Regions from separate parts of the Salinivibrio sp. IB872 genome, predicted to be linked through region 3. Evidence: predicted binding sites of a transcription regulator. Region 3 holds the regulator's gene; each other region holds the start of a gene.
What was found. Region 3 encodes CRP, which controls carbon source genes, mostly activating them, when cyclic AMP is high. Its sites were predicted from a motif close to TGTGANNNNNNTCACA; they were not measured.
Positions count from the first base shown of each region.

Region 1: BZJ18_RS10200 (NupC/NupG family nucleoside CNT transporter) is a predicted target of CRP. The motif match lies at 1,810-1,825, and genes of this name have one in related genera.
Region 2: gltB (glutamate synthase large subunit) is a predicted target of CRP. The motif match lies at 931-946, and genes of this name have one in related genera.

Region 1 covers NZ_MUFO01000021.1:1,913-5,097, forward strand. The annotation lists gene yjjG (pyrimidine 5'-nucleotidase) at 1-372, opposite strand, end outside; gene BZJ18_RS10200 (NupC/NupG family nucleoside CNT transporter) at 516-1,739, opposite strand; gene BZJ18_RS10205 (BCCT family transporter) at 2,382-3,185, shown strand, end outside.
Region 2 covers NZ_MUFO01000004.1:81,372-84,556, forward strand. The annotation lists gene BZJ18_RS03110 (GGDEF domain-containing protein) at 1-405, opposite strand, end outside; gene gltB (glutamate synthase large subunit) at 1,032-3,185, shown strand, end outside.
Region 3 covers NZ_MUFO01000002.1:206,905-210,089, reverse strand. The annotation lists gene BZJ18_RS01955 (hydrolase) at 1-44, shown strand, start outside; gene BZJ18_RS01950 (YheU family protein) at 192-410, shown strand; gene BZJ18_RS01945 (phosphoribulokinase) at 470-1,339, shown strand; gene crp (cAMP-activated global transcriptional regulator CRP) at 1,591-2,223, shown strand; gene BZJ18_RS01935 (hypothetical protein) at 2,353-3,185, shown strand, end outside.

The DNA of each region.
Region 1 (3,185 bases), on a different contig from region 3:
CTGTAACGCGGTAAAGCCATTGGTGATAATACCAATGTGTGCGTGTGGACGAATCGCGTTTAGCAGTGCTTCTGCGCCTGGGAGTGGCTCACAGATCTCGGCCATCGCATCCAAAAAATGCTGGTTTAGCGTTGTCGGAGCCACCTTGAGCCGCTTTCCCCAGTGGGTAAAGCGTTTGGTTTGCAGCGTGTGTGCGTCTATTTCGCCATTTTGGTATTGCACCCACAAAGGTTTGTTTAGTTCTGAATATTCGGCAAAGGCGTGCTGGTCGAAATCGACATCATAGTGTGAAAACATGCGTTGCAGTCCTGCAAACGCATCAAAGTGAAACAGTGTTTCATCTGCATCAAAAAGAACCCAAGGATACCGCATGATGACTACATCTCTTTACGTTAAGTAAATGAAGTGTAACAGATGAAGTCCTTTCTCTTCGAGACTTTTTTGTGCACTCACCATCCTTGGTGAGAAACACTGAACCGTCAGAGTGATGGCAAAACCATCTAGCCTGATTGAGGTTACAAAGTCAGATACAGCCCTGCCAATGTTGCGCTCATCAGATTCGCTAAGGTGGCGGCAAGAATGGCACGCATTCCTAATTTGGCGATATCACCTCGGCGCTCTGGAACAATACCGCCCAGTCCGCCCATCAACATCGCGATCGAAGTGAGGTTGGCAAAGCCGCACAGTGCAAAGGTAACAATGGCTTGGCTGTGGGGAGAAAGTGCACCTTTTAGGTTCATAAAATCAGCAAACGCCACAAATTCATTCACCGCAATTTTCTTACCAATCAAGGTACCCGCAGTCATCGCTTCGCCCCAAGGAATGCCGATGAGCCAAGCGATTGGTGCAAACACATAGCCGAATATCCATTCCAGACTTAACTGAGGCATATTGATCATCGGACCAAGTTTGCCCAACCCGCCGTTAATCAGCGCAATCATGCTGATCACGGCCAGCAAGCTAGCCCCGACTGCCATCGCAATTTGTAATCCACTTAGAGCACCTTGTGTGCCTGCATCGATCAAGTTGACAGGCTTATCGTGGTTATCTTGCTCGGCTTGCGCTTGGGTATGGCTGATAGGCGCTTCGGTCTGCGGGACCATAATTTTTGCCATCATTAGACCGGCTGGTGCAGACATGAAGGCGGCAGCGATCAGGTATTTCATTTCAACACCGAGGCCTGCGTATCCAACCATGGTGCCTCCAGCCACGGAGGCTAATCCGCCGACCATGACTGCAAATAATTCTGAGCGCGTCATTGAGGCGAGAAAAGGGCGCACGACAAGAGGGGCTTCTACTGATCCGACAAAGATATTGGCTGTGGCTGACATCGATTCAGTGCGCGAGGTGCCGAGTACGCGTCTTAGTACGCCACCGATCAGGCGAATAATCCAAGCCATGATCCCTAAATGATAAAGCACCGCGATCAGAGCGGAGAAAAAGACGATAGTTGGTAAAACGTTGAAAGCAAAGATAAAGCCAAGTTTAAATTTCGCGAGATCACCAAACAGAAACTCAGCACCAATATCGCCAAAGCTAATAATTGCGGACACGGCTTCTGATGCGTTAGCCAGAATGCGCTGACCAAGCGGGACGGAGATAATAAACCCGGCAAAGGCGATTTGAATAATGAAAGCGCCACCGACGGTACGCCAGTTGATCGCACGACGATTTTCTGAAAATCCAATCGCGATTAGAAAGAGGACGCTAATCCCCAAAAGGCCGATGCCAAATTGCATGATGCTTGCTCCGCAAACGTTAAACTGGGATGGAAAACGATTGCGGCGGTATTGTACTTATTTTTCTCAGTGTGACAAGTGTCACGAATAAATCATATTGTTGCATTATTTTGCATTTTTGTGGCCTGGAGGTTATGTGCTCGTAGGCGAGTCGTGCGAGCTCAGAGCGGCTTCACGATAGGTACTTGAACAGACGCATGCTATTCACGATGTCTTTGTGATCCATCAAAAGTTTTGCTGGTGAACATAGGTATTTTTTGTGAGCACTATCAATGAATTCTTTTTATGATACGGCGTATTTCCGCTAAACCTGAAAGAGGAAAGTGTATGACACAATCCTTTATAGCTCTGAAATAAAGAGTTCAAATGAGTTCTAGGCCGCATGTAGCCTGGGGTTTTAGTGGATATATTGATTAATAGCTGGTTATAAAATCGACATTTGGTTAGTGCCCTAATTAAATCGTTACGCATTTATGTTAGGGTAATGAACTGTGTGGATGTTGCGGTTCTTGCTGCTGGTCAACTTTTTTATCCGCGTTTTGCGATGAAAAGGCCAATTGAGCGCACAGGCCACCGACACTCACAGGCTTCCGAACAAACGGACTAAGGAGTTAACTCGTGAGCGATAAAAGCCATGAAGATATGATGAAACCGGACGGGAAAGTTAACCCGATCGATACTGACTACCAGGTCGGTCAGGATAATGTGGCCGTTAAACTTGGCCCGTTTGGTTTTGATATTCACAACCGAGTATTTATGGTCTCGGGGCTGGCCATTATGGCCTRTGTATTTGTCACTTTGGCATTTCAAAACCAAATCGGCCCTGTTTTTGGTGATCTTCGGGGTTGGTTGACCTCGAATCTAGACTGGTTCTTCCTTTCTGCAGGTAATATTTTTGTTATCGCCTGTCTAGTGCTGATAGCGTCACCTTTGGGGCGCGTTCGTCTCGGCGGGACAGAAGCTAAGCCGGATTATAGCTATGCGGGCTGGTTTGCGATGTTGTTTGCCGCCGGTATGGGTATTGGTTTGATGTTTTACGGTGTTTCAGAGCCGTTAACACACTTTCAAACCTCATTGGGCGGTACCGCTGTTGATGCAAACGGTATTCGTACCGACTGGGCACCGTTAGGCGCTGCAGCCGGAGATGCTGAAGCAGCTCGACGCCTAGGCATGTCTGCAACGATTTTCCACTGGGGTCTTCACCCTTGGGCTATCTACGCTGTCTTGGCGCTAGGTCTGGCCTTGTTTGCCTATAACAAAGGCTTGCCTTTGACCATGCGTTCAGTCTTTTACCCGCTCTTTGGCGAGCGTGTATGGGGCTGGACCGGCCACGTGATCGATATTCTTGCGATCATCGCGACTCTCTTTGGTCTTGCGACCTCACTGGGCCTTGGTGCCTCACAGGCGTCTGCTGGTCTTCACTATCTGTTTGATACGCCACTGGGT
Region 2 (3,185 bases), on a different contig from region 3:
TAGCGACACCAACCATGCTTTTTTACGCCGACAACGAATGGGTAAGCCCGACAAGCGCACGCCAATGCGTACTCGATTCGCGCCGGGTGCTTTGACCTTAGCTTCGACATTAGAGAAAGGACGTGGCCACTGCTGCGCAACAATGAAGGCTCGTACTGCTTGTCGCTGGTGCTCATTGGCCGTTTTAAAGTGGCTTTTGCTGTCCACCAATGAAAATGCCTCCACACAGGCAGCATTGGCATACAAGATGTCACCCTCATCGGCGGTAACAATGGCATGAGGTGTATCGAGATCAGCCATATACACACGCCAATGGGTTAACGCGACGGTTTCTTGTCGCGCACGCCACGCGTAGCCAAGCACCGCACCTAAAACAAGAAATGCAAATAAAATGAAAAATGCCATGCGGCTCCTGTGTGATCACAACCATCCTTGATTCGCGACATCTTTTTCCGTTGCGCCGCTTATGTAACGGCTATTTTGCCACAGTTTTCTCAAAATACATGGCTACGTGCCTCACAGGTTTTTACTGTCAGTTGTCATTTTTTTACATCAAATCACAGCGTATCTTGCTATGAAACTGAAGACATAAAACGCACCCTGCTTTATTTCTTTATTTGGTTAGAATTTATGCTCGAATTTGGCCTTAAATTAATAATTATTTAACAAAATAGCATAAACGCGAATAGCTATTATTCCTGAAAAAACTGACACAAAACCTGAAAATATCAGGTGTTTAATTGACATCACACCAAGCTTCATGGTGCATAAAGGCTGCATAATAAAATTTGACCTTTAACTGCTTTGCCGTTAATTTGAAAGGTCGCTGAATAGCGCTTTCTGGATACGGCAGGCTAGGCATCGCGTTGAAAATCAGTAATTTAATTACTTACAAGCACGCGATTTTCCCGTTAAAAAAACACAACATAACGGGTGAGCTGTCACAGTCCTAGACGCTTTCAGAGTGGTCAGGAGGATCACGACAATAAATGCAATCACTGCGAGTGACGCAGTAGCAAGGGAGAATTGCAATGTCGCTGTACAACCCAATGTTGGAAAAGGATAACTGTGGTTTTGGTTTGATCGCCCATCAAGAAGGTGAGCCCAGCCACAAGTTGGTTCGTACCGCCATTTCCGCACTTGATCGCATGACCCACCGTGGAGGGATTAACTCCGATGGTAAAACCGGGGACGGTTGTGGGTTATTGCTCCAAAAGCCCGACCGTTTCTTTCGCCTTATTGCCGAACAAAACCAATGGAACCTAAGCCGTTTGTATGCGGTAGGAATGCTTTTCCTGAGCACAGATCCGGTGAAGGCGCAGCGCGCCCGCGCGGTGTTTGAACAAGAAATTGGTGCCGAAACACTCTCCGTGGTTGGTTGGCGTACGGTACCAACCAACCCTGACGTGCTGGGTGAAATCGCCAAGCAGTCACTCCCCGTTATCGAACAAGTCTTTATTAACGGCCCAGCCGGTTGGCGCGCACGCGATTTAGAGCGTCGCCTGCATATTGCGCGCCGCCGCGCAGAAAAAGCGTTAGCTGACGACACAGACTTCTACATTACCAGTCTGTCGACCCAAACCATCGTCTACAAAGGCTTGTGTATGCCGGCAGATTTGCCGCGCTTTTACACTGATTTGGCCGATTTACGCCTCGAGTCTTCGATCTGTTTATTCCACCAGCGTTTTAGTACTAACACGCAACCACGCTGGCCGCTCGCTCAACCGTTCCGTTACCTTGCACACAACGGTGAAATCAACACCATTGAAGGTAACCGCCAATGGGCACGCACACGGGCATACAAATTTAACTCGCCCTTATTGCCAGACCTCCATCAGGCCGCGCCTTTTGTCAATGAATCAGGGTCGGACTCATCGAGCCTCGATAACATGCTTGAAGTGTTTTTGTCCGGTGGTATGGATCTCTTCCGCGCCATGCGTCTGCTTGTGCCGCCCGCTTGGCAAAACCATCCGGATATGGATGATGAGCTGCGTGCATTCTATGACTTTAACTCCATGCACATGGAGCCATGGGATGGTCCTGCCGGTATTGTGATGTCTGACGGCCGTTATGCGGCTTGTAATCTCGACCGCAACGGCTTACGCCCTGCGCGTTATGTGGTCACTAAAGATAAATTCATCACCCTCGCCTCTGAAATTGGCATTTGGGATTACGCGCCTGATGAGGTCGCTGAAAAAGGGCGTGTTGGCCCGGGTGAATTGCTGGTGATCGATACCCGAGAAGGCAAAATTTGGCACTCAGCGGAAATCGATAATGAACTGAAAAGTCGCCACCCCTATCGGGAATGGCTCGATGCTCACGTGCGTCGCTTGACCCCGTTTGAAGAACTTGATGATGATGCCAGCGAAGGCAGCCGGAGCTTGCAAGACACCCAACTGAAGGTTTACCAAAAGCTGTTTGGGATGTCGAACGAGGAAGTCGAGCAAGTCGTCAAGGTGCTCGGGGATATCGGTCAAGAGGCGACCGGTTCGATGGGCGATGATACGCCAATGGCGGTATTATCTTCTCGTCCCCGCTGTGTGAGTGACTACTTCCGTCAGAAGTTTGCTCAGGTTACCAACCCACCCATCGATCCCTTACGTGAAAACCACGTGATGTCACTGGCCACCTGTATCGGCCGGGAAATGAACGTCTTCTGCGAGACCGATGGCCACGCCGAGCGCGTCGCGTTTAAATCGCCCGTGCTCTTATTCTCAGACATGGTGCAGTTACTCGAGCTCGACGATACCTATTATCGCAACAGTATTCTCGATACTAACTACGATCCGAACGAGAAAGATCTGCAGCAGGCCATCTTAGATCTTTGCGATCAAGCCGAGCGCTGCGTGCGCGATGGCACGGTACTGGTAGTTCTGTCTGATCGTAGCATCAACAAAGACAAACTCCCTATCCCTGCCGCTATGGCAGTCGGGGCGGTGCAAAAGCGTCTGGTCCGCGAAAACTTGCGCTGTGATGCCAACATCATCATTGAAACCGGGAGTGCACGCGATCCGCACCAATTTGCTGTATTACTCGGCTTTGGTGCCACGGCTATCTACCCGTATCTCGCCTACGAAACGCTAGCCAATCAAGTCGACATTGGCGCAATCAAAAAGCCCTATCGCGATGTGATGGTGAATTTTAGAAATGGCATCAACAAGGGCCTTTATAAAATCATGTCGAAA
Region 3 (3,185 bases):
AAGAGGCAGTGCCCGCGTGGATAGCTGAGCAACTCGACACCTGATGCCCCAATCGTCACGATAAATTGTGACTAAATCGACATAGACACACTGCACCTACACGCATAATTCGGTAAAATGGGAGCTAATTCACAACCTAAGCATGGAGATGGCGTCCGTGCCATCCCGATGTCAGCAAAAGGTGATGTAGTATGATGGTTCCATGGCAATCTGTGCCAGCCGAGACCTTGACCAATTTAATTGAACACTTTGTGTTGAGGGAAGGGACAGATTACGGTGAGCAGGAAGTCAGCTTTGCTGAGAAAGTTGAACAAGTGCGTGAACAATTAAAATCCGGCGACGCCGTGATTGTATACTCTGAGCTGCATGAGACAGTGGATATTCGTCGTCAGCGCGATCTCAGACCGTAACACCGCCTCCCCTTGTGGGCTGCGGTGTAAATTCAGACTGATCAATGACAGGGCTCGTCATGTCGGCTAAACACCCAATCATCGCTGTGACCGGTTCATCCGGCGCAGGCACAACCACGACCTCCGAAGCGTTTCGTAAGATGTTCAATATGATGAACATCAAAGCCTCTTGGTTAGAGGGCGATAGCTTTCACCGCTTCACGCGGCCAGAAATGGATGTTGAGATCCGTAAAGCCCGTGAACAAGGTCGTCATATTAGCTACTTTGGCCCCACGGCCAACGACTTCCCACGCCTTGAGCAATTTTTTAAAGAATATGGCGAACAAGGCACAGGTAAATACCGTCGTTATCTACACACCTTTGATGAAGCCGTGCCTTATAACCAAATGCCGGGCACCTTCACTCCCTGGCAAGATCTGCCTGAAAATACCGACGTATTATTTTATGAAGGCTTGCATGGCGGGGTGGTGGATGGTGACGTCAATGTCGCCCAGCATGTTGATTTACTGATCGGCATGGTGCCTATCGTTAACTTGGAGTGGATTCAAAAGTTTGTCCGCGATACGCGCGACCGAGGCCATTCCCGCGAGGCCGTCACGGACTCGATCGTGCGCTCCATGGATGATTATTTGCACTACATTACGCCGCAGTTTTCTCGCACGCATATTAACTTCCAACGTGTCCCGACCGTAGACACATCCAACCCGCTGAATGCAAAAGGGATCCCGTCACTCGACGAAAGCTTTGTCGTGATCCGCTTTCGTGGTATGAAGAACGTCGATTTTCCTTACTTACTGCAAATGATCAGTGGCGCGTTTATGTCTCGGCACAACACGCTGGTCGTGCCCGGCGGTAAAATGGGATTTGCAATGGAGCTGATTATTCGCCCCTTGATCCAACAGTTGATTGAGAAAGGCAAGATAGGTTAACCGCCGTAGCGCACTTAACGTGTATTACTTCTCAGGTCGTGATCTTAGCCACATTTTTGCCGAATTTTTAGGCGGTTGGCTTAGATCAAAATCAAGAAATCCAGATAGAAAAAAGATACACTCTTGTTAACATACAGTGAGCTTGTAGCCTGCGCCAAGACCTCGTATTCTGTGCATTGGACTGATGGGTTTCCATTCAGACAAAGACAGGACGTCGTTGCCGGGCAACACATGCAGAGGAAATAAGTTATATGGTTCCAGGAAAACCTCAAACAGACCCTACACTCGAGTGGTTCCTTTCACATTGTCATATTCACAAGTACCCGTCCAAAAGTACTCTGATCCATGCAGGGGAAAAGGCGGAGACCTTGTACTACATCGTGAAAGGTTCTGTGGCCGTACTAATCAAAGATGAAGAAGGCAAGGAGATGATCCTGTCTTACCTTAACCAAGGTGACTTCATCGGCGAACTTGGTCTGTTCGAAGAGGACCAAGAGCGCACCGCATGGGTACGTGCGAAATCACCTTGCGAAGTGGCAGAAATTTCATTCAAGAAATTCCGCCAGCTGATCCAAGTTAACCCAGACATTTTGATGCGTCTATCCTCTCAGATGGCGCGTCGCCTGCAAGTGACCAGCCAGAAAGTGGGAGACCTTGCCTTCCTGGACGTGACCGGCCGCATTGCGCAAACCCTACTGAACTTGGCGAAGCAACCTGACGCCATGACTCACCCTGACGGCATGCAAATCAAGATCACACGTCAAGAGATTGGTCAGATTGTTGGCTGTTCGCGAGAGACGGTTGGGCGTATCCTTAAAATGCTGGAAGAGCAGAACCTTATCTCAGCTCACGGTAAAACCATTGTGGTTTACGGCACACGCTAATCCTCGCGTGTTGCGACAAAACCGGCGTTTTTGCGTCGGTTTTTTTATTTTTATTGACTGAAAACTCATTAACCAAGTTCTACACTTCAAAAACGACCAATCTAACAACTGATTAACAGGATGTCGTTTATGAGAAGCTTACGTCAAACCCTTGCTGCATTGCTACTCGCGGCGGTTTCTTCAACTGCTGCGGCGAATATCACCATTGTCCATCCAGAACCACGGGCTGGCTCTGCCCTCGATTTATACGCTATCGACTTGATTGAGTTTTTAGCGGAAAAATCAGGTGAGTCTGTCACTTTACAAGCCTTTCAAGGTCAAATTGGCTCTCAGTCTCGTAAAGTGGAAATGCTAAAACAAGGACGACTGACGGTAGATTGGCTCGGGGCCGACCGTACCCTTGAGTCAGAGTTACTTCCCATCCGTTATCCAGTCTTTCGGGGTCTATTAGGCCATCGCTTGTTCATTACCAATCAAGCCACCGAACCCAAGCTTGCACAAATCAGTGACCAAGCAGGGCTCAATAGTCTGACCATGATCCAAGGGCAAGGCTGGGCGGATGTGAAGGTCTTGCAGTCGGCGGGATTTCGGGTTCGAGAAATCTCAAGCTTTGAGAATATCTTTAAAGGCGTCGATACCGGACGGGCCGACCTCTTCCCGCGTGCGCTTATCGAACCTTTTAGCGAGCTGGCAGAGCGACCTCAATATACAAATCTGTTGGTTGATCCGCACTTAATGCTGATCTACCGCTTCCCAATGTTCTTGTTTGTATCGCCCCAAAACCCAGAGGTAGCGACCATGCTCAACGATGCCTTTGCGGCCGCCTATCAAGACGGATCCTTCATCGAATTTTTTGAGAATGCCCCTCTGGTAAAAGAGACCTTTGAGAAAGCCAATATTGGTGAGCGCACGTTTATTCGGGTCGACAACCCACATCTGAGTAATGAGACTCAGGCAATTGA